2 linked regions of the Fulvivirga ulvae genome follow. The protein of the gene in region 2 interacts with the protein of the main gene of each other region in a pairwise test. Links are inferred from orthologs where the notes say so. Each region holds a gene or a part of one and is shown on either strand. Other genes may lie near its edges.

The links.
Region 1: the proteins of ftsA (region 2) and LVD17_RS13230 interact in binary tests that used the Escherichia coli proteins (3 or more experiments, as listed by UniProt). The link is inferred for Fulvivirga ulvae from one-to-one orthologs.

What each region holds. Positions count from the first base shown.
Region 1 is NZ_CP089981.1:3,154,300-3,165,586, reverse strand. What follows is about bases 5,568-8,559. They hold LVD17_RS13230 (rod shape-determining protein), read right to left. Parts: upstream 7,581-8,559; coding sequence 6,555-7,580; downstream 5,568-6,554. Other genes in these bases: purH (bifunctional phosphoribosylaminoimidazolecarboxamide formyltransferase/IMP cyclohydrolase), read right to left, coding at 7,663-8,559; mreC (rod shape-determining protein MreC), read right to left, coding at 5,614-6,492; LVD17_RS13240 (Rod shape-determining protein MreD), read right to left, coding at 5,568-5,614. Outside these bases: LVD17_RS13265 (thymidine kinase), read right to left, coding at 1-341; LVD17_RS13260 (2Fe-2S iron-sulfur cluster-binding protein), read right to left, coding at 600-926; LVD17_RS13255 (DUF8457 domain-containing protein), read left to right, coding at 998-2,008; rod shape-determining protein RodA, read right to left, coding at 2,014-3,285; mrdA (penicillin-binding protein 2), read right to left, coding at 3,285-5,096; more of LVD17_RS13240, read right to left, coding at 5,093-5,567; more of purH, read right to left, coding at 8,560-9,186; purN (phosphoribosylglycinamide formyltransferase), read right to left, coding at 9,275-9,856; LVD17_RS13215 (geranylgeranylglycerol-phosphate geranylgeranyltransferase), read right to left, coding at 9,862-10,743; LVD17_RS13210 (TonB-dependent receptor), read right to left, coding at 10,888-11,287. UniProt on the Escherichia coli protein: Forms membrane-associated dynamic filaments that are essential for cell shape determination. Acts by regulating cell wall synthesis and cell elongation, and thus cell shape.
Region 2 is NZ_CP089981.1:505,951-517,133, forward strand. The notes cover bases 8,252-11,139. They hold ftsA (cell division protein FtsA), read right to left. Parts: upstream 10,406-11,139; coding sequence 9,098-10,405; downstream 8,252-9,097. Other genes in these bases: ftsZ (cell division protein FtsZ), read right to left, coding at 8,252-9,054; LVD17_RS02250 (cell division protein FtsQ/DivIB), read right to left, coding at 10,504-11,139. In the rest of the region: LVD17_RS02215 (fibronectin type III domain-containing protein), read left to right, coding at 1-558; LVD17_RS02220 (endo alpha-1,4 polygalactosaminidase), read left to right, coding at 674-1,732; LVD17_RS02225 (DUF4197 domain-containing protein), read left to right, coding at 1,851-2,651; LVD17_RS02230 (TonB-dependent receptor plug domain-containing protein), read left to right, coding at 2,960-5,035; LVD17_RS02235 (hypothetical protein), read right to left, coding at 5,129-6,982; more of ftsZ, read right to left, coding at 7,468-8,251; more of LVD17_RS02250, read right to left, coding at 11,140-11,183. UniProt on the Escherichia coli protein: Essential cell division protein that assists in the assembly of the Z ring. May serve as the principal membrane anchor for the Z ring.

The sequences.
Region 1 (11,287 bases), 2.6 Mb from region 2 along the record:
TTGCCGCTGTTTGCCAGTTTATTACATACTGTAACGATCTCTTCATCGAAAAACTGAGCCTCGTCAATGCCTACTACGTCGCAATCGCCGGCCATGAGTATAATGTCATCGGCAAAATCGACAGGCGTGGACCTGATCGCATTTTCGTTATGGGATACTACATCACTTTTGTGATACCTGACGTCAACGGCAGGTTTAAATATTTCAACCTTCTGCTTTGCTATAAGCGATCGGTTTAATCTTCTTATCAATTCTTCGGTTTTCCCGGAAAACATACACCCGCAGATCACCTCAATCCACCCCGTTTTCTTGGCTTTACCAAAATTAGGCTCTACAAACATTCTTCAAAAATAGTAATTAGATACGAGACTTGGGATATGGGGCCGGGGTTTTGATGCGAGAGCCGGGATTTGCATGTTGGTTAGGTGGGAAGACCGGAGTATTGTGACAGACATGGTTAGCAGTGAGCGGTGTTTGGTAATCGGTGTGATTTGCGGGTTGGCTATTGGGAGGAAGACGGGAGTAATGGTGACCTGAGGGTTGGTAAACTGAATGATGAAGAGAAAGCAGTTAATGGCAAACAGGAAATGGTAAACAGACTAGTCTGAGTATTTCATATGGGGTAGTTTGCTGGTTTCGGGGACTTTAATAACAATCTCCCCTTTTTCGACTATGCACTGGCAGGTTAATCTTTCGTTGGGTTTTAGTGCGTTCATATCTGCAAAGCGTTTTTCGTGTGTAGTGAGGGGGCCGAGGTTTTCTTCGCCTTCCAGGATTATGGCTTTACAGGTAGTGCACCTGCCTTTGCCACCGCAGGCATGCATCCAGTCGACAAAATTATCCTGCAGTATATTCAATATTGATTCAGGCGCTTCGTTGCCTGAAATGATTTTGTTATCGAGATTTTTGATAACGATCTTGGGCATATTTGCTAACTTTATAAATGTATTTGCCAGACAAAGGTAAAAACGATAATTGATTAGGGTAATTGAAAAGTATGGAAAATAATCTCAATAATAAGGGAATCGAGGACTATTGTAACCGGTTCTGTGAAATTGTAGTCAGTCAACATTTTAATAATAACCAAACAATCTCCGGTAAGGAAATACTGGAACTTCAGGAAATAAGGCAAATTAATTTATTCGTAATCAAATACTTACTTTCTGAGTGGACAAAGGAAGTCGCCAGACTCAAAAGTCCGTACTTCAATTACGATGCCCCCGAGGCCAAGGTAGCCCTCAAAGAATTTATGAACATCCTCTCCAGGCATATTTCAGTTGAAAAGAAATATTTTATGCCTTTGCTAAAGCAAGCTACAAGGGATACACTGCTACTGATATTTTCTCCGTACGATTATTATATGCATCTCATTCATGACCCTGAGCAGCAGGAATTATCCCTTAAGGAGCTAAAAAGGATGTCGAAATATGTGAAGATCAACAACAATTTGCTTCAGGCTCTTATAGGGAAAATAGAAGATCAGGGTTATCAGCGAATCTCTGAAGAGAAAGCCGGCAAACTCCTTAATGAGGTGTTTCAAAACATTCAGGAAAGCCCTGCGGATACGGATGAGTATATTGAAATCTTCTCCAGAACTTTGCCTCTTTCAGAAGCTATTGTCTACGGCGAATCTTCTAAAGTAAATGCTCCTGCTCAAACTACCAATTCCCTGTCGAGGGAAAGGCCTGTAAATGAAATAACGGAAGGTACTGTATCCACTATTAATGACAAGCACTCTGCCGAACAAAAACCTACTATCGCCGACAGCCACCGTAACCAGAAGATTGAAAGCATCAGAAGACATATCAGCATAAATCAACGGTTTATGTTTATCAACACACTGTTCTACGGTGATGAGGAGACTTATAACCGGGCCATTGATTATCTGGACAACTGTGAAGACAAAAGATCTGCCTCATTATATCTTGCTTCGGAATACCCGGAATGGGACAAAGAAAGCGAAGAGGTAGGCGAATTTATGGAGCTTCTGGAAAAGCGGCTTTCATAGCCGCCTTACCTTACCAGCACCTGCATTCTGTGTGCATCAAGTTTCAGAAAGATAAAAATGAGTATGGTAAATCCAATGAGTGATGACCCTCCGTAACTAAACATAGGCAGGGGAATACCAATAACCGGGAATAAACCTATAGTCATACCAATGTTTACTGCAAAGTGAAAGAATAAAATACATACTACGCTATATCCATACACTCTGGCAAATCGCCATTTTTGTCTTTCTGCTATAAAAATGAGTCGCAACAGCAAGGTCACAAACAGCGAAATCAATATAAAGCTGCCAATCCAGCCGTGTTCCTCACCAATCGTACAGAAGATAAAATCGGTACTTTGCTCTGGCACAAAATCGAACTTCGTCTGGGTACCTCTCAGGAATCCCTTACCTGAAAAACCTCCACTGCCTATAGCAATTTTTGACTGAGTTACGTTCCAGCCATATCCCAAAGGATCAGCATCTGGATTGATCAGCGCTTTGATCCTGTTCTGTTGATGTGGTTTCAATACATCTGAAATAACGTAATCAACACTTTTTATAACACCTGTCACTAACAAAGCTCCGGCGACAACAAGTGTTATTCTTTTCGGTGTTCTTTTACCGAAGAAAATAATAAGCAAAGCAATAGATACAATGCCTATATATAAATACAAATGATTTGGAACAAGTAGGGTCAGAATAAAGATAATACCAGCGGCCGTTCCCAACAAAAGCAACATGGGAGACATACCCTCTCTAAAAAAAACAAAAAGAAAAATGGAATAGACCATAGCGGTACCTGTATCCCCTTGCAACATAATCAATACTACAGGAAAACCAATGATACCAAACAGGATGGCCTGATTTTTCAGATGATCCATTCGAAAGCCACTCGTACCTATAAATTTAGCGACCGCCAATGCTGTAGCAAACTTGGCAAACTCAGAAGGCTGAAGTCTGAAAGCACCGATCTCGAACCACGACTTGGACCCTGCCACTTCCCGGCCAAACACCAGAACGAAGATGAGTAAAAACATTACTCCTCCAAAAATGAAGTAGCCGAAGGTATCATAAAATTTAAAGTCAACTACTAAAATAGCTATGATCAACACCACTGAAGCAGCAATAAACATCAACTGCCTTCCACTATTCAGGGTAGTGCTAAAAATATTCTGAACGGCTGTTTCATCATAGACTGCCGCATATATGTTCAACCAACCCAGTATCACGATCAGGAAGAACAATAAAACAGTTGCCCAATCCAGCTTACTTACTATACTATCCGATCTTCTCACTATAAAAATTCTCCTTTCTTCACGTATTCCTCTATATGAGGCCGCTTGGTTTCACCCAACAGGTATTTTTCTATCATCAGGCTGGCAATTGAGGCTGCTGCCCTGGCACCCTGCCCGGCGTCTTCTACATACACCGAAACGGCTATTTTGGGATTATCTTTGGGCGCAAAGGCTATAAAAACCGAATGATCTGGCAACGGATCATTTTGAACTGTTCCTGTTTTTCCGCATACTACAATATCCCGTAACTGTGCCCGGTATTGGCCGGTCCCTGATTCTACCACCTTGGCCATGGCCTCAACGGCTATTTCAAAATGCTCAGGAGAAACTGATGTATAGTGCTTTTTTGCATACTTCGGAAGGGGTTGACCTGTCTCCCCAACAGATCTTACAAGGTGCGGGATATAGTAGTAACCTCTGTTTGCGACTGTTGCCGCAAAATTTGCCATTTGCAGCGGCACTACAAGGTTTTCTCCCTCTCCAATAGCGATGGAGTAAATATTTGAATATTTCCAGGGCCTGTTATTGTAGGCACGGTCATAATAAGAAACACTAGGTACCATTCCTGACTTCTCGTTGGGCAAGTCTATTCCCAAAGGCGCACCCAAACCGAAACTTTCGATGTGCTTGTGCCATTTGGCTAATCCAATACGTGTATCTTCATATGTATCCTGCGAAAGCTCTTGATTAACAACGCGTTTCATTACAGTATAAAAATACGGGTTACAGGAGTGTTTAATGGCTCCCACCAGATCTTCGTACGAATGTGGCCCATGGCAGCCAATTATGCCCCTGTTACAGGCTATCCTGGTGTGTCTGTTTACTACGCCTTCCTCTAATGCCACCATAGCCTGAACTATTTTGAAAATCGAACCGGGACGGTATTGCGCCATTAAAGGACGGTTAAACAAGGGCTTCATTGTATCCGCACTGATGGAAGCGAAATTCTCACTGTAATTTTTACCCGTAAGCTGCTTAGGATCATATGATGGCCCGGACACAATCGACAATATCTCTCCTGTAGCAGGCTCAATGGCCACTATACTTCCTGCTTTGCCCTCCATCAGTTTCTCTCCATATCGCTGCAGGTCGATATCCACGGTAGTTATCAGGTTTTCTCCAGGGATGGCAAGAGTATCATATTTACCACCTTCAAAATCGCCCTTCTCTATACCCCTTACATTCCTGATCTTAAACTTCACACCCCTCTTGCCCCTGAGTTGCTTTTCATAGTAAGCTTCTATGCCGCTTTGGCCAATATAATCGCCCTGCCGGTAGTAATTAAGTGTATCTCTGTCCAACTGCCGCTGGTTGATCTCGCTGACATACCCTAATGCGTTGGCCATTACGGGATATGCGTATGCCCTGGTCGTTCTTGCCTGAATATCGAATCCTGGAAAATCAACCAGGTAGTCTTCCACACGGGCCAAATCGGTATTCGAGAGCTGCTTAATAAAGATATTGGGCTTAACATACGAGAAGCCTTTTGTTTTGGACATCTTCTCGTACTTACTTTTGAATTCTTCGGGAGTAATATTAAAAAGTTCGCAAAACTGTAATGTATCCAGTTTGGCAACTTCCTTGGGGGTAATGGTCAGATCGTATTGGGGAGTGTTATAGACTATAAGCTTGCCGTTCCGGTCATAGATCAAACCTCTGTAAGGGTACTCTACTATACGGTGAATAATATTACTGGTAGCAGCCTGCGCATATTTATCGTCCAACACCTGAATGGAAAACAGTTTGATCAGAAAGATTATCGCAACGACAATCACTATCAACTGTATTACATTCTTACGTGAATCGTTCATAGTCCTCTCCTCTTATTATAAAACAGGTATTGTGTAATCAGAATTACGGCGAAAGTAAACCATGTACTAAAAAAAGCTTTGGATAGTGTAAAGCCAAACAATCCAAAACCTGCAGACTCAATAAAAAACAACACACAGTGGTGGAGAAAAATTAGTGGCAAAGCGTAAAAACTAAACCATTGCCAGCCATTCAACCGGACTGTAGGCATCGAGCCTGTGTCATAGCCTCCCTGCGGTGTAAGCAGGTTGAGCCAGTAGTTCCTTATAAACATTATAAACACGCACGATGCTGCATGAATTCCCAGACTATCATAAAAAATATCAACTGATATACCAAGAATAAAACCCAGGGTCATTAAGGTTAGTACACCGGTCTCCACAGGCAATACAAGTAAAAAGGCCACATACAAGAAGCAAAAAGACTTATCAAAAAGCACAAGGTTTTGAAGCAGAAGAACCTGTACTAATACATACAGAAAGAAAGAAATGATTTGTAATATAAGTCTCCTGTTAAGCATTAAAATATTTCCGCGTTAGTTTCCAAAGAATCTTGTTCCGTTTTAAGGCTATTTTTGATGAGGTACACATAGGATAGCTCATTCAAGTCGCTGGCCAATGATATGGTGATGTCGTAAAAAAGAGCATCTTCACGAACCTCTACTTCTTTTATTAAACCTATAGGTATACCCTCGGGGAATATTGCATTGTAACCAGAAGTAACTATAGTATCATTCACCTGAGGTTTTACATGACGGGGAACATACATAAGCTGCGCAATATAGGGATCTATTCCACCCCACTTTACTGTAGCCAGATCACCGGTCCTTTTTACTTTGGCCGAAACCAGCACATCTCCATGCAGAATAGAGGTAATCACAGAAAAGTGTTTCGAAACAATCTTTACTTTGCCAACCACACCATCGTTACCAATAACGCCAAATCCCGGCTCTACACCATCAACTGCCCCTTTGTTTATGGTAATATAGTTATTAAACCTCCGCGTTGAGTTGTTAATGACTTTAGCACTAAAGTACTCATATTTTCTAATGACAATGCTGTCTGTTTCAGGGATGGTAACGCTATCTGCTTCAGACAGGGTGCTGTCGTTTACCTGGCTTATCTGAACCTCAACAAGCTTTTGATTAAGCTGCTCAAGCCTCTCTTTTAAATCTGCATTCTCCCGGGCAAGGTCAGTATTAACCTTTGCCAGACTGAAGTAGTCCGATATATTACCTGACGACTGAAGTAGCCCTGCCGCCAGCCTGTTTGAAGAATTAAAGAATTTAGCTCCCTGATAATTGTTGTTTTGTATAATAAACCAACTACAAAGTATCTCTAGGAAAAGAAATGTCAAGAACGCTCTGTATTGATAAAGAAACAGAAATAATCTTTGCATTTACCCCGTGTTGATCAAAAGTCAAAAAATTTTAGTTAGCCTAACTACCAAACAAACAACAATTATGTCATTAGTACTGCTTTGAAAGAATTCAGATTCTTAAGTGCGTGCCCTGTACCTCTTACCACAGCTCTTAACGGATCTTCAGCAACGTGAATAGGCAATTTTGTTTTCAAGGCAAGTCGTTTATCCAACCCTCGAAGCAACGCGCCACCACCTGTTAGATGGATACCGTTATCATAAATATCTGCTGATAACTCGGGTGGAGAGATCTCCAAAGCTTTCAGAACAGCCTCTTCAATTTTAGACACCGACTTGTCAAGGGCAAATGCTATTTCAGAGTAAGAGATCTTTATTACTTTAGGAATACCCGTCATCAGGTCACGGCCTCTTATTTCATAATCTTCAGGGCCGTCGTCAAGCTCAGTAAGTGCAGAACCTACTTCTATCTTCACTTTCTCTGCAGATCTTTCACCGATCAGCAGGTTGTGTTGTCTACGCATGTAGTCAAGAATGTCGCGGTTAAACGTATCACCCGCTACACGGATAGACTGGTCGCAAACAATCCCTGAAAGTGCTATTACAGCAATCTCAGTTGTTCCTCCTCCGATGTCAACAATCATGGAACCTACAGGCTGTTCGATGTCGATACCTATACCTATGGCTGCTGCAATAGGCTCATGGATCATATAAACTTCTTTGGCTCCGGCATGTTCCGCCGAGTCACGCACAGCTCTTTTTTCAACCTCAGTAATACCTGATGGTATACAGATCACCATACGGTGCGAAGAAGGAAATAATTTCTTACCGCTATCGATCATTTTGATCATTCCTCTGATCATATGCTCGGCAGCATGGAAGTCAGCGATCACGCCATCCTTTAACGGACGAATGGTCTTGATATTCTCATGTGTCTTCTCATGCATCTGCATAGCTTCCCTGCCAATAGCCAATACTTTGTTTGTATTTTTATCGATGGCTATTATGGAGGGCTCATCTACTACTATTTTGTCTTTATGTATGATTAGGGTGTTAGCTGTACCGAGGTCAATGGCTATATCACTAGAAAAAAAATCGAACAATCCCATGTTATGTTGTCAAATGGTTAGGCTTATCAATAAGTGGAAATTTACAAATTAGTTTCTTTTTAACTTGCAAAATTACATTTTTTTAATGTTTGAAATGGCGTATTCCGGTAAATACCATAGCCATGTTGTTTTTATCACAAAAATCAATGGAATCCTGATCTTTAATAGAACCTCCTGGCTGAATCACCGACCTTACCCCCTCACTGTAAGCGATCTCCACACAGTCCGGGAAAGGAAAGAAAGCATCAGAAGCCATAACGGCACCATTAAGATCAAAACCAAAAGTTTTGGCTTTGTGAATGGCCTGCTTCAGGGCATCTACACGTGAGGTCTGGCCTACACCGCTTGCCAGTAGCTGACCATCCTTTGCCAACACTATAGTATTGGACTTGGTATGTTTGGCCACTTTACTGGCAAAGATCAGGGCTGATTTCTCTTCTTCAGCAGGAGCTTTCTTTGTCACTACCTTAAGGTCCTCCAGTGCATCTGTTTTCAAGTCCCTGTCTTGTTCTATTACTCCGTTTAGCAGGCTTTTATATTGTTTTTTTGTATTCAGTTTATATTGTTGTTTCAGCAATATCCTGTTTTTCTTTTGCTTAAGTACCTCCAGGGCATCTTCTGTAAAATCTGGAGCAATCAAGATCTCAAAGAACAACGAATGCATAGCTTCCGCCGCATCTTTATCCATAGTTTTGTTGGTGATCAATACTCCTCCAAAAGCCGAAACGGTATCAGCTGCGAATGCTCTTTCATAAGCCTCCTTCACTGTGCTGCCTGTAGCCACACCGCATGCATTGGTATGTTTAAGTATAGCAAAAGCAGTATCGTCAAACTCTTCAATTAACGAAACTGCCGCGTCAATATCAACAAGATTATTGTAAGAAAGTTCTTTGCCATTGAGTTTCTCCAGCATTGAATCAAGGTCACCGTAATATGCGCCCTCCTGGTGTGGGTTTTCGCCATACCGAAGTACTTTTTTATCTCTCAGGCTTTGCTTAAAGCTACCTACCTCACCGTTGCCATTGAAATAGTTGAAAATGGCTGAATCATAATGAGAGCTCATATCGAAGGCTTTAGCCGCGAACAGCTTCCGGTCAGTCAGTTCGGTAGCTCCTTCTTTTGCTCTTAGCAATTGCTCAACATCAGTATATTGTTCCCGTGAAGATACGATGAGTACGTCCTTAAAATTTTTAGCTGCTGCTCTGATCAAAGAAATACCCCCAATATCAATTTTTTCTATAATATCCTGTTCAGATGCACCAGAAGCTACGGTTTCTTCAAAAGGATACAGGTCAACAATCACTAAGTCTATACTGGGTATTTCAAACTCATCGGCCTGTTTCTGATCATCATCCAGCTCTCTTCTGTACAAGATACCTCCAAACACTTTAGGGTGTAATGTTTTTACCCTTCCTCCAAAAATTGAAGGATAGCTGGTTAAGTCCTCCACAGCTGTTACTTCCACGCCAAGGTCTTCAATGAATTTCTGAGTACCTCCGGTTGAAAAAATCTGAACATTGTTTTTCGCAAGTAGCCTGACTATCGGCTCAAGATTGTCCTTGTAATAAACTGATATTAAGGCCGATTTGATCTTCTTCAAAGACATGAGTTATATTTAGTGATTGAGAGTTGATAGATACCCCTGATCTATCTCTGTAATATATCCGGGCATCCGAAATTTTCAAGCTGCAAAATTATAAATTTTTAATTGAATTATTAATCACTGATTCTATTACCTGCGGATAATGTTGGTATTCTAACTGATGCACCTTATCAGCGACCGTTTCGGCAGTATCCTCTTCGGTGACAGGGCATTTAGCCTGAAAGATAATTTCGCCTTCATCATACTTATTATTAACATAGTGAATACTGATACCGGTCTCTCTCTCTCCTGCAGATTTTACAGCCTGATGAACATTATCTCCGTACATCCCTTTACCTCCGAACTTCGGAAGAAGGGCGGGGTGAATATTGATGATCCTGCCAGGATATGTCTCTACCAAATTTTCAGGAACCAGCAGAAGGAACCCGGCCAGCACCACGAAATCTATCTGATATTCTCTCAGTATGTCAAGCACTTTATTAGTATTCCTCAGATCATCTCTGCTGAAGGCTACAGCGGGTACCCGAAGCTTCTTTGCTCTTTCCAGCACATAGGCTTTGGGGTTATTTGTGAGTATAAGGCTAACCGTAATTTGATTGTTGCTCCTAAAATATTCGGTGATTTTCTCGGCATTGGAGCCGCTACCTGAAGCAAAAATGGCGATTCTCGTCATATTATTTATTTAAACACAACCATGCTTAATATCCCAAGGAACATGATTAATTTACAATAGTTACTCAAATAACTGAAGTCCTTTATTGTGTCGGCCCTGGAGAGCTTGTAGGCCATAAAACCTAAGGGAACAATTAGTAGTAAGCAAAAAAGTGTCATTTCTTCTCCCACAAATATATAAGCTAAAAAGCTAAGGCCTGATAAAAAAGCCAGAGATAGCACATATATAACATTTTTTGTTTTCCTGAGCCCATAAACCACCGGCAAAGTCCTGCAGCCGAAAGTGGCATCTCCTTTCAGATCTTCCATGTCCTTTATTATCTCCCGGATAAGCGTAAACACAAAGGAAAAAAGCGCATAGGCCACCACCAGCAGGTTACCCGACTGAAAAAGTATTTCCACAATGTAGATAGACAGGCCCGTTAATATAGCTACTACAAAATTTCCTATAAAGGGCATCCTTTTTAACTGGTTGGAATAAAGCCAAAGAAGGAGTGCCGACGCAAAATTTATTGCACCTATTTGCCATGAAAGCAGAAAGCCTAAGCCGATGCCTGTAAAATTAAGTACCGTATGGGCAGCCATTGCCACCCGTCTCTTTAAAACCTTGCCTACTACTACACGATGGGGCTTATTGATAAGGTCGATCTTAACATCATAATAGTCATTGATAATATATCCGGCTGCTGCTATCAGTACTGAAGATAACGAAAGTAAAAACAGCTCGTGATGCAATAAATAATAGCTTATATTTTTAGAAGAATCAATTAAAAACGAGGCTGTAAAATACTGGGCGAATACTATGATCAACAAATTCCAGAAGCGGGTAAGCTGGATGAACCCTGATAAGGAGAAGTTATTTGGTTTATAACGTGAGGATGGTACCATCAGGATCAGTTTAGCATGGCAAAGGTAAATCCTGATCAGTACTATTACAATAGATGGGATTTGTATTTAACGTTTCTGTGTTTATCGTTCACAAAGCATGCTTCCGAAGTCTCGCGACTTCGGAAGCATGCTTTGTCCCAATGATTAAAACCTCAAAGCTACAGAAGCCAGGAAGTTTCTCGTGGCTTGTGGATAATAGTAATTCTCCCTTACTACATAATCCGGTCCGCCCTGATAGCCAAAAGTATAACCGTTTGAAGCATAAAGCTCATCAAATATATTATTCACCTGGAACGTAAAGGCCATATCCCTTATAAAATCTGTATGTAAAGTGTACATCAACCTCAAATCATTCACAAAATAAGCATCTATGGCCCGGTTATCGTTTGATGTATTATCGAGATATTGCTTACCCACGTACTTAGAGAGTAAGGACAGCTCAAGTCCTTTTACAGGGAGAAGAGTGATTTGCGATCCGGCTATAATATCAGGTGAAAAGGCAACATCTGTATCTTCATATTCATTTTCTATAATATTGTACTCA
Region 2 (11,183 bases):
CCTGTGACTTCTGCTGCAATAAGTTGGAATCCACCGGCATGGAACTCAACAGGAGCTTCCGGCACAGACCAGAGGACTTCGGACATCTCACAAATCATTCAGGAAATAGTCAACAGGAGTGGCTGGAACCCTGGCAATGCACTGTCTCTGATATTAGCCGGATCAGGAAGAAGGGTGGCAGAGAGCTACAACGGTTCCTCAGCCCAGGCTCCACTGCTGGTAATCGAATATACCAGTGAGGCCACAAATGCCCGCGTTGCTTCTGATCATACGGCTACAGACAATGAGAGCACACAAGTCAGCCCATTGCAAGATCGTGACATACCTGTATTTCCTAATCCGATAACCGACTTATTGACTATTGACTTAAGAGGTGTTGAAGAAGAAAAGATTGTTATGGAGATTTATTCCCTCAAAGGTGAAAGAGTAATGGCCAATGCTTTGATCAGCAATCAATCCAACAGGTTTAACCTGGAAGCATTACCAGCCGGAGCTTACCTTCTAAAGGTTATAACTCCTTCATCAATAGTAAAGCAGGTCAGAATTATAAAGTATTAACCCAAAAGAGCCACCATATACGCAGCATGGTGGCTCTTAATCTTCCTTAAAGAAATTTCAAACGCTATTTACATACCATTACCACCGTAGACCACGTTAGGCAGTAAAAGTTAAAATGAAAAACCAGTTCTTTCTGCCTCTTTTAATCATAACATGTGCTGCCTGTCATGATGAAGACCTACAGGCGCCGCCATCACCACTAAACATTGACTACCGACAGGAAATGCGTGATTATGTAATAGGCATAAGCCAATATTCAAAAGCCCTGCATCCGGATTTTCTCGTCATCCCCCAAAATGGCATTGAACTCGTTACTGATAACGGCGAAGAAGACGGAAGCCCTGACAGTGATTATTTAACAGCCATAGATGGCAACGGACAGGAAGACATGTTTTACGGTTATGATAATGATGATGAAGCAACACCATCAGTTGAGAGTATATACCTGATGGGTTTGCTTGATGTATCAAAAAATGCAGGCAATACAATACTTACCACGGACTATTGCTCTACCGAGGCTCATATGGATGACTCTTATACTCAGAACGAAAGTCATGGCTATATTTCGTTTGCTGCAGACCAGCGCGAGTTAGACAATATACCCTCCTATCCTATTTCAATTCATGGTGAAAATGCCGAAATAATCACCATATTAGGCGAAGCCAAAAATTTTCTTTATCTCATAAACCCCGGCGAATTCACTTCGAAAACAGCATTTATTGAAGCAGTGACATCAACAAACTACGATTTACTGATCATGGATCTATTCTTTACAGATGGTTCGGTTTTTAGTGCTTCAGAAGTTGAACAGCTAAGAAGCAAAGCCAATGGAGGGAAGAGGCTGGTGATTGCTTATATGTCTATTGGCGAAGCAGAAAACTATCGATACTACTGGAACAGTGAATGGAACACCAACAAGCCTGACTGGATGGATGCCGAAAACCCTGATTGGGCAGGGAATTATAAAGTGAGATACTGGGAGCCCGAATGGCAGAGTATAATCTACGGAAATGACGGCTCATATCTAAAAAAGATATTAGATTCCAATTTTGACGGTGTTTACCTGGATATAATTGATGCCTTTGAATATTTCGAAAATATTGGCATACTAAACACGCGATACATTAAAAGTCAGAAAGTAAGTTCAGGAAAAACACAGGTTACTTCGACGTGATTAAACTGCATAAAGAGGTACCTGAATGTAAAATCATACCTTCATTAAATGATGGGTATGGTTTTTGTTTTGCAGAATTAAAACTAACTAGAGACGCGTTATTTAAATTTCTATCTGTATGAGACATTTTTTAAAAATCTTCATTTTTTCATCTTTCTTTTTCTTCATTTCATGTGACGAGCTAGACAACGGACTCACAAACGGAGAGATTGTCGCAGGCTTAAAAGAGGCTCTGAATGTTGGGCTTGACAACTCCGTAACCACGGCATCTTCTGTAGATGGATATTTAAAGAACGAAATCATTAAGATTCTGCTTCCTCCCGAAGTTAAATCTCTACAGAATACTATTCAAACCGGATCTATTAATTTAGGTTTTACCAGTGTGCCTTATAGCACTATTCTGAATGCATATGTAGCCCTTAACCCTGACATTAACAGTGATCCTTTTGAAGAGCTTATAGTAGCTATGAATCGCGGTGCTGAAAAAGCCGCTGATAAGGCTCTGCCAATTTTTGGTGATGCCATTGTAAGTATGAGCTTTGATGACGCTTTGGGCATACTTCAGGGTTCTGATACCTCTGCAACACATTACTTCTATAGCAAGACCAATCAGGCATTGTTCAATGCTTTCCAGCCAGATGTGAAGAGTGCACTTGACCAGACTGAGGCCAATGCCATATACACGAGCATCGTAGGCTTTTTAAATTATGAGTACAATACCGGGCTGGGTACAGTTAAGGTGAGCGATTTTATCAATACATCGCTTCCCGAAACTATTGATGGCTACGCTACAGAAAAGGCCATAGATGGTTTGTTTTATCTGATTGGTAACGAAGAGACCAAGATCCGGCAAGACCCGTTCGCCTGGGGAAGCAGTATAATTGAAAAGGTCTTTGGAAGCCCCGAAGCTCAGGGATAAAAAAATATTGTAAACTAGTAAAAGCGTACCATAAAAAGTACGCTTTTTTTATCTTCGGATCATCACCACTTCCCACGTAACTACCTCTAAATGATCACCTTAAAATACCAAGCCTCATCAATCAAATATTTCCAAAAATTCCATTATATAACATAATTTATACAAAAACACCCAAAAAGAAAATTACCGGTTAATTCTTGTTTCTGAACTTTCATTATTATAAGTTTCGGGTTAAAATATTTTTTAACTTTTAGCAATTATATTTTTTTAAAGGACATCTTCCTTATCCCTAAAACACATCCCATATAATGAAAAAAATCTACTTACTTACCTTAAGTATGCTGGTTACACTATGTGTAACTGCTCAGGACATTGACAGTGCATACTTTAATATGACTTTGGAGGAGCTTATGAATATTGAAGTTACCACCGCCTCCTTACAGTCAGAATCGATGCTTAAAACACCGGTGCCTATGACGGTGGTTACCCGTGAAATGATAGACGCCATAGGAGCACGAAATATCAAAGAAGTATTAACTACCTATGTACCAGGCTTCACCGCCGTAGAAGACCACAATGAAATGAATGTCAGCATGCGCGGCATATACGCCTCTGCTCAGCAAAAAATACTTTTTATGGTAAACGGACACAGGTTAAACTCTCGGGCATACTCTATGTCCAACCCCGATTACAGCATAAGCCTGGACAAGGTCAAGCAAATTGAGGTTGTGAGAGGTCCCGGCTCTTCTATATACGGTAACGTTTCACTTACAGCAGTAGTAAACATTATCACGATCAAAGGGTCGGAGCTGGATGGCACCCAGGTAAAGGTTGCCAGTGGAAACCATGGGCAGCAATACATATCTGCTGCTGCCGGTACCGGGCTCGGCGTGGATAAGGATATCCTGGCCTGGGGCTATCATTATTCTGCCGAAGGTGAAAAAAGAGATATTAATGCGGCTGATGACTATAGCTCAGCTACAACAGAAGATGGTGTGGCATATCTCGGTGCCGTGCAGGGTGATTATGATATCGGCATTCAGGCAACCATGGGTAAATTCGACATTTTCTTTAATACGACCAAGGGAAAAATACAGCAGCCTTTCACCGATGGTGGCGGCACCGGTGAAATATATAACAAGAATGATTTTGACGACATCTTTGGCGAAGAGCCCGGCCTGGGACAGGAAATGAGGCGTGTAAAAGTGGGCTACACCAGTACTTTCTCCAAATCGGTAGATTTTAAACTTGATCTTTATGGTGATAACACAAAGGTTTTAGGACACCTGATAGCATCGCCCGTTAACCGTGTCAATTCGGTAGTAGCCTGGTGGGACCGTGACCTTGGCGGTATAGCTCAATTTACATTTCACTACCCAAAAGGGAACGTACTGATAGGCACTCAGGTAGATTGGATGAATGTATATGACAGTTTTCTGGCCACATCTGCTAATGGCACCGGCATTTTGGATACCTTTTTAGATACGGCCACACCTTTGATGGAGGAAGGAGAGGAGATCATATACTCTGGCTTTACACAATGGAAACACAACCTCACTGATAACCTTCTGGTCAATGCTGGCTTCCGCTACGACATTAAAAACCGACATGAAGGTGACAATGTGGATGCGCTTAGTCCCAGGTTGGCACTTATTTATGAGGCGAGTTCATCGCATAATGTCAGGCTTTCTTACTCCAAGTCCTTTGTAGATGCCCCTTATTGGTACCGCTACAATAGTCTCCCCTCTTATTCAGGCTCAAGGGATTTGCTGCCTGAGAACCTGCAGGCGTTGCAGTTAACGCTGGACTCAAGATTGTTATCTTCAAAAGTTTACAATAATATCAACTTCTTCTACCAGTCTCTGACTGATTTTATTTATCGTGATCCCGAGGCTGGCCCCGAAGACCCTAAATATAGAAATGCCGGGTCATTAACCAGTTGGGGAATAGAGGAGCAGGTAAGAACAAAAGTGGGTAATCTTGATATACTTGCAAATGCCACCTATCAGCATGCGATAGATGCCACGGACTACGAAGTGGATGATTCAAAAATATCGAATATCCCCTCTTTTACAGCTAATGTGATTGGTACTTATTATTTTTCAAACAGGGTATTTTTTAACGTTGGCTTAAAATATGTCTCCTCACAGTTTTCTCCAATCACCGCTCTGGGTTCGGACTCAAGTGTACCTGACAACTACACGGATGCGGCTTTTGTCATCAATACCGGACTAAATGTAAAATTCAATGACCTTGTGGTGGACCTGAGAGTAAAGAACATTGCTGATACCAAATACTATCAGGGTGGCAGTACCCGCTTTGCTTATCCTCAGGAGGGCAGATGGATTACTGCTTCTTTGCAGTATACTTTCAGGAATAACTAACTAAACGTGTTGTGCAAAAGACCTGTCGGGGGACAGGTCTTGGGGTAGAAATACAAAGTTTAAATCTCCGGTCGTGAATGACTGGAGATTTTTTTATTTCCCGATGGCTTTAATTACTCTGTCCTCTTGTATTAACACATCTCTCATGAGGAGGTTATATGGAAATGTCTTGTGCTTAGACAATTTAAACGCCTCCTGGATTTTGGTCAAGGAGTTCGCAGTCACTAGAGAAAGATTCAACTCGTAGTCCAAACCACAATCTTTAACAAAGTCGTCAGAAAAATCAGGAGCTATCAATAATGACTTTATCACTTTATGACCATTCTTTTCCGCAAGTTTCATATAAGATTTTAGCTGGCGCGAAACAGAGCTAAATTTGTTATACCCACTTTCTTTCACCGACTTACACTCCACGAGTATCAGATCATCGTTACCCATATTGAGCAGAATGTCAATTTTGTCTTTAGAGGTATTGATTTGCTTTCTTAAATCTTCATCAACCGAAAATCCAAGGTTCGAAAATATTTTCTTCGTAAGTGTTTCAAACAATATCCCAATCTCCGCCTCTTTTACTGTAATTCCATTCTCTTTTAATGTACCCAAGTCTCTATAGCCAATGCTAGAATAGTTCTCCAAATATAAATTTTCAGCATCCGTGTAATTATCAAGGATATTAACAATTACATCTCCCCGAGTCTTTATATCTCTTTTTTCACAGAATTTACAGAGTTCAGCCTCCGGTATAATCTCTAAAACATCTATAGGTTTGATATTATAATCAAGCAAATAGCTGCTTTTCATGACATTTTCATCTTGCAACTCAAACTCATCTTTCAGTAGCTTATTAACTTTTGGAATGGTCTCTCCAAGTTCAATAAGCAGTTTCTCATAACCGTCAATCGATATTCCTACTTTATCATCCCTCTCTATATCTTCAAAGTAACTAACAAGGTTTGCTAACTTATCTTCGATGGTGACTCCTTTAAGGGGTGTAACTATTCTAAGTTTATTGTCGCACAAATCATTGATGAATTTCTTCTTTTCGGTCAGAGTAACACCTTCTTTATGTATATCGTTAACCAGAACACCCGTAAATGAAATTCCCTCCTTTATTATACCCTTCATCTTACTGTCCAAGTCTTTCCGCCAGTCCATATTGTGCTTTTTACAAATCATATTAATTTGTGGCTCCCTAAGCTGGCGCAGCACCCTTCTGAAAAATTTATCAGCTACGTTTTTACCTTTAACCTTTCTTAGTACTGAAACTACCTCGTCCGCTACATAAACCATATTTGTCTTTTTGGAGTAAAATATGATTCCGAGGTTTTTGAGTTCGTTAATAATGGTATCTATATCCATCTGCTTTACAGAAACTACCATATAATTGATAAGCTTAACTTCCTCGTTTGATAACTCAAGTTCTCGGGCTAGGGTATTTAGCATTGACTGTTCATCAGAACTTACTTTACATTCCAAATTGTTTTCCAAATCATTGTTTAATGCCGTATTTACACATGCCCTGTAAATTTGGTAGTCACGCTGCCTTATCGGATCTAATTCGGATTTTTCATCGTCTATTTGTGACTGAAAAATCTTTGTGTTCTTAATTAATTGCTTTAACTCTGTATCATACAAACGCGATAACCAATCCTGTTTCATAATGCAGTTACCATCCCTTACTAAAATATCCGTAAGGATATCTATTTGAGAGGTTGCATTTAAAAATTCCTGCTTTACATATTCTGCAAATTCATCAGTAACCAGATTAAATACTTTTGAAATATTAATACTGTCCATGGCCTTTAAATCACCCCCACTAGCATCATTAAGTATCTTATCGACTTCTTTTGTATTCTTAGGTTTCTCTGCAACAATTCCATCAATGATTTTAAGGAAGGAGTTTTTCTCAAAGGAGTTAAGGTTGTCCAGTATCTTTTCAAGTTTCATAGCGTAAAGGTTTTGGGTGTTTAAGCGATTAAACAAAATACAAATGTCCATTCACAAATCCATGTAATTGCTCAAAAAACGAATTTTAGCACTAAATCACATATTCAACTTTCCAAAAGCCACATTTTACTTTCCGAAAGGTCCCTATTGATACTTTTTTTGATGCTAATGGGATAAAGAGAATGGAGTACTGTTAAATGATGCGGAGTACACAATTGCCGAGGGGTTCTCTTCAAGAGACATCCATCAGGAAGTAAAAACAATGATCTTTGATTCAAATAAAAGAACCTGGCAAAGGCCTGCCTGTCCAGAGGAAGGAACATGTTAAAGAACCTGTCTGGGAACAAGAAAAAAACCTCCCGGGCGCACCCGGGAGGTCTCACGTTTAAAAAATGGCATCACAGCACCGGCCGAAAAATTTACAACCAACAACCACTACAATTGGGAGTAAGCCGGTTCTATGCTGCTAATGCCAATCAGTAGTCTTAATCTACATTATCATGCAGAAATCTGTTGTTACCTAAAATCTGGTTATCATCATTCAGATTATACTTAGACACATGTGCTTCGGATGAATGGGGTACATTTTGCAAACGCACCTCTCTTCTTAAATAAGCGGGCACATCCAGCTTTTCTTTAAATTCATTGGCATTCATCTCAGACTTATTCAAGCCTTTCAGTTTTTGAAGTCTTTCCTGTGCTTTTTCCTGAAGCCTGTCTTTAGTACTTCGGATATCCATCATACCATCATCATTGATGTGCTGATCAGTATCATTTTCATCCATAATCTCAAACTCTTCTTCCAACTCTGAGAAAAGTCCGTCGTCTCCATCGTCATCGGTTGCATTTACCGGGCTCGTGAATGAATAACCTCTTTCCTGAGAGTTACTTGATGAATTACCATTGTTATTATTCCCGGAAGAAGGCTGATCAATTTCTCTCTTGGTTATTTCACCCTGAGTGTTATTTACTGAGTTATCGTTGGAGAACATATTGATCTGCTTATTCGCCTCAAGGTCATACACCTTTCGCTCTACCTGCTGTTGTTCCTTCTCCAGCTGCTTTTCTTTTCGTCTGTTTTCAGGCAGATAGGCCTCGTCATGGTCGAACCCCGTGGCAATTACAGTCACTCTGATGCTATCTCCCAGATCAGGATCCACACCGTGACCGAAGATCACCTCAGCATCGTCACCAGCCTGCTCCTGGATGTACTCGGTAATCTCTGTAAGCTCATCCATTTGTAATTCAGCCTGATCCCCTGAAATAATGGACAGTAATATTTTCTGAGCTCCAAGTATATCTCTGTTATCCAATAATGGAGAGGCCAATGCCTCTTCAGCAGCCTTCCTCGCTCTGTTTTCTCCTTTGGTTTCTGCTGATCCCATAACCGCGGCCCCTGCATTGTGCATTACAGTTCGCACGTCCTGAAAGTCGACGTTTACATAACCCGCAACTGTTATAATCTCCGCAATACCTTTAGCTGCTGTTGTTAATACATTGTCGGCCTGTGCAAAGGCATTGCCAATGGAGAGGTTACCATGGATCTCTCTCAGTTTGTCGTTAAGTATAACCAATACGGTGTCGCAATTCTCTTTCAGCGAATTGATCCCTATTTCAGCCTGAGTGGCTTTCTTTTTTCCTTCAAAGCCAAAAGGAGCTGTAACTATACCTACTGTAAGTATGTCCATTTCCTTGGCTATGCGGGCGATTACCGGTGCAGCACCAGTACCTGTACCCCCGCCCATTCCTGCTGTAATAAATACCATTTTGGTATCATTGCCCAACAGGTCTCTTATTTCTTCCTTGCTTTCCAATGCAGCATTTTTACCTACTTCAGGATTAGCTCCTGCTCCCAGACCTTCGGTAAGGTTAACACCTATCTGGATCTTACCCGGCACGGCGCTGGTTTTCAAAGCCTGAGAGTCGGTATTACAAACAACAAACTCTACATCTTTGATGCCTTGGTTAAACATGTGGTTAACAGCGTTACTTCCACCGCCTCCCACACCGATCACTTTGATGATCGACTTGTGGTGCTTTGGAATATCGAATTTGTATGCATTTTCAGACATAACTATTTAAAATTTAGTGGTTGCAAAAATTAATTCCGGATCGTTAATACTCGTTTTTTCCGTCTAAGTCATCAATTAACAATCCCTTTGTTTTGTTAAGTATTTTACTGAAGAAGTCACCGCTTCCGGTTTCCTTTTTCTTTGTCCCCGGCCTGTTATTGGCCGCTCTAACCTCCTTGTACCTGTTTTCCCGTTCGTCAAGGGCTCTAAAACCTGAAAGCACAAGGCCAACGGAAGTAGCAAACATAGGGCTCTTAACAGCATCCATTTTACTTCTTCCCAGGTGCTCATTAGGGTATCCGATCCGGGCATCCATCCCTGTCATATACTCTACCAGTTGCTTAAGTCCACTCAGCTGGCCACCACCACCGGTGATGACAATACCACCTGCCAGCCTGTTTTCAAAGCCAGAGGTGATGATCTCAGTATGTGCCAGCTCTATGATCTCCTCCATTCTGGCTTCAATAATATGAGCCAGGTTTTTAATGGATATTTCCTTTGGAGCCCTATTTCTGATACCAGGTATGGAAACAATCTCGTTGGGGCTGGCTTCTTCCGCAATTGCTTTACCAAATTTCGTCTTCAGCAGCTCTGCCTGGTGCTGCATCACCATGCAACCCTGCTTAATGTCTGAAGTAATGATGTTACCTCCGAAAGGTATCACCGCGGTGTGCCTTATTATGTTATCATGGAAAATAGCAATGTCAGTAGTACCACCACCGATATCGATCAGGCAAATGCCAGCTTCTTTTTCCTCATCGCTTAATACGGCCAGGCTCGAAGCCAGGGGTTCAAGGATAAGGTTTTCAATTTCCAAACCTGCACGTCTTACGCATTTGTTTATGTTATTGATGGCATTTGTCTGAGCCGTAATTACATGAAAGTCCGCCTCTAGTTTTACACCCGACATCCCTACCGGATCTTTAATACCGTCTTCATAATCTACCGTATAGTCCTGTGGCATAACATGTATAATCTCACTCCCGGGAGGAATTACGATCCTGTACATGTCATTGCTCAATCTATTTATATCTTCAATGGTGATCTCATCATCATTAGAGGTTCTTGTGATGCTGCCATGATGTATAGAGCTTCTGATGTGCTGACCGGCAATACCTACATTGACTACTCTGATATCGATGCCCGATTGATCTTCAGCCTCCCTAACCGCCTTTTCAATCGCGTTTACCGTTTTATCAATATTGGTTACTATACCGCGGATAACACCATCTGACTCCGCTTTGCCCATACCAAGAACTTCAAGCTTCCCAAACTCGTTCTTGCGTCCCACGATAGCGCAGATCTTCGTGGTACCAATGTCAAGTCCGACTACTATTTTGTCATTTTCCATGGTTGTAACTATTTATTTATTAGTGGTTGTTTCTCTTTTAATTTGCGGATTTCATCTTACCCTTTTCAGTTATCTTACCGTAAACCGTCCAGCTGTAACTATTCCGCAATTATTTGTCCTTCATACATTAAATTCACTCTTTCATAAGTGTTCCACCCTTTTCGTGGTAGTATTTGCTTATAGAAGATCTCAAGCTTTTTAAACTTTTCTTCCAACTCTTCAGGTTGCCCAAACTCTACATATTGCTTAGTTACCTGGGGGTACAGCGTCATATTCAACTTTTTATCAATATCAATCTGAGCGATCTGGGCCTTCCAGAATTTGTCACTATTGATAAATCTTAGCATAGCATAGATTTTCTTCCCTTCATCTGTACTCAGCAGATCACTTTTGACCAGTTGCCCGGTATACTTGCCTGAGATGAGTACAACCCGCGATGAAAACTTATCTGACACTGGTAAAACCGCTCCGTCCGTAGCTATGTAAGCATCAGGACCGTTGCTCTGAATTACTCTTGCAAATGGCCTTCTGAGATCAACATTGACCAGCATATTTCCCTTAAGATCTTTATAGATCTCAGCCTTTTTTATAAACCTGTCACTTTTTACTCTTTCTTCTATTTCTTTCAGGTTAAGGTCTTTAAAACTGGCACCTTTAACTACATGTGCTCCGGCAGAGGTCATAAGCGAGAGTATATCCTGCTCATTCACAAAGTAATTATCGTACTGGTTGTCGATCCGGATCACGATATCCTTGCATGTGTCTCCGTCTTGCTTGC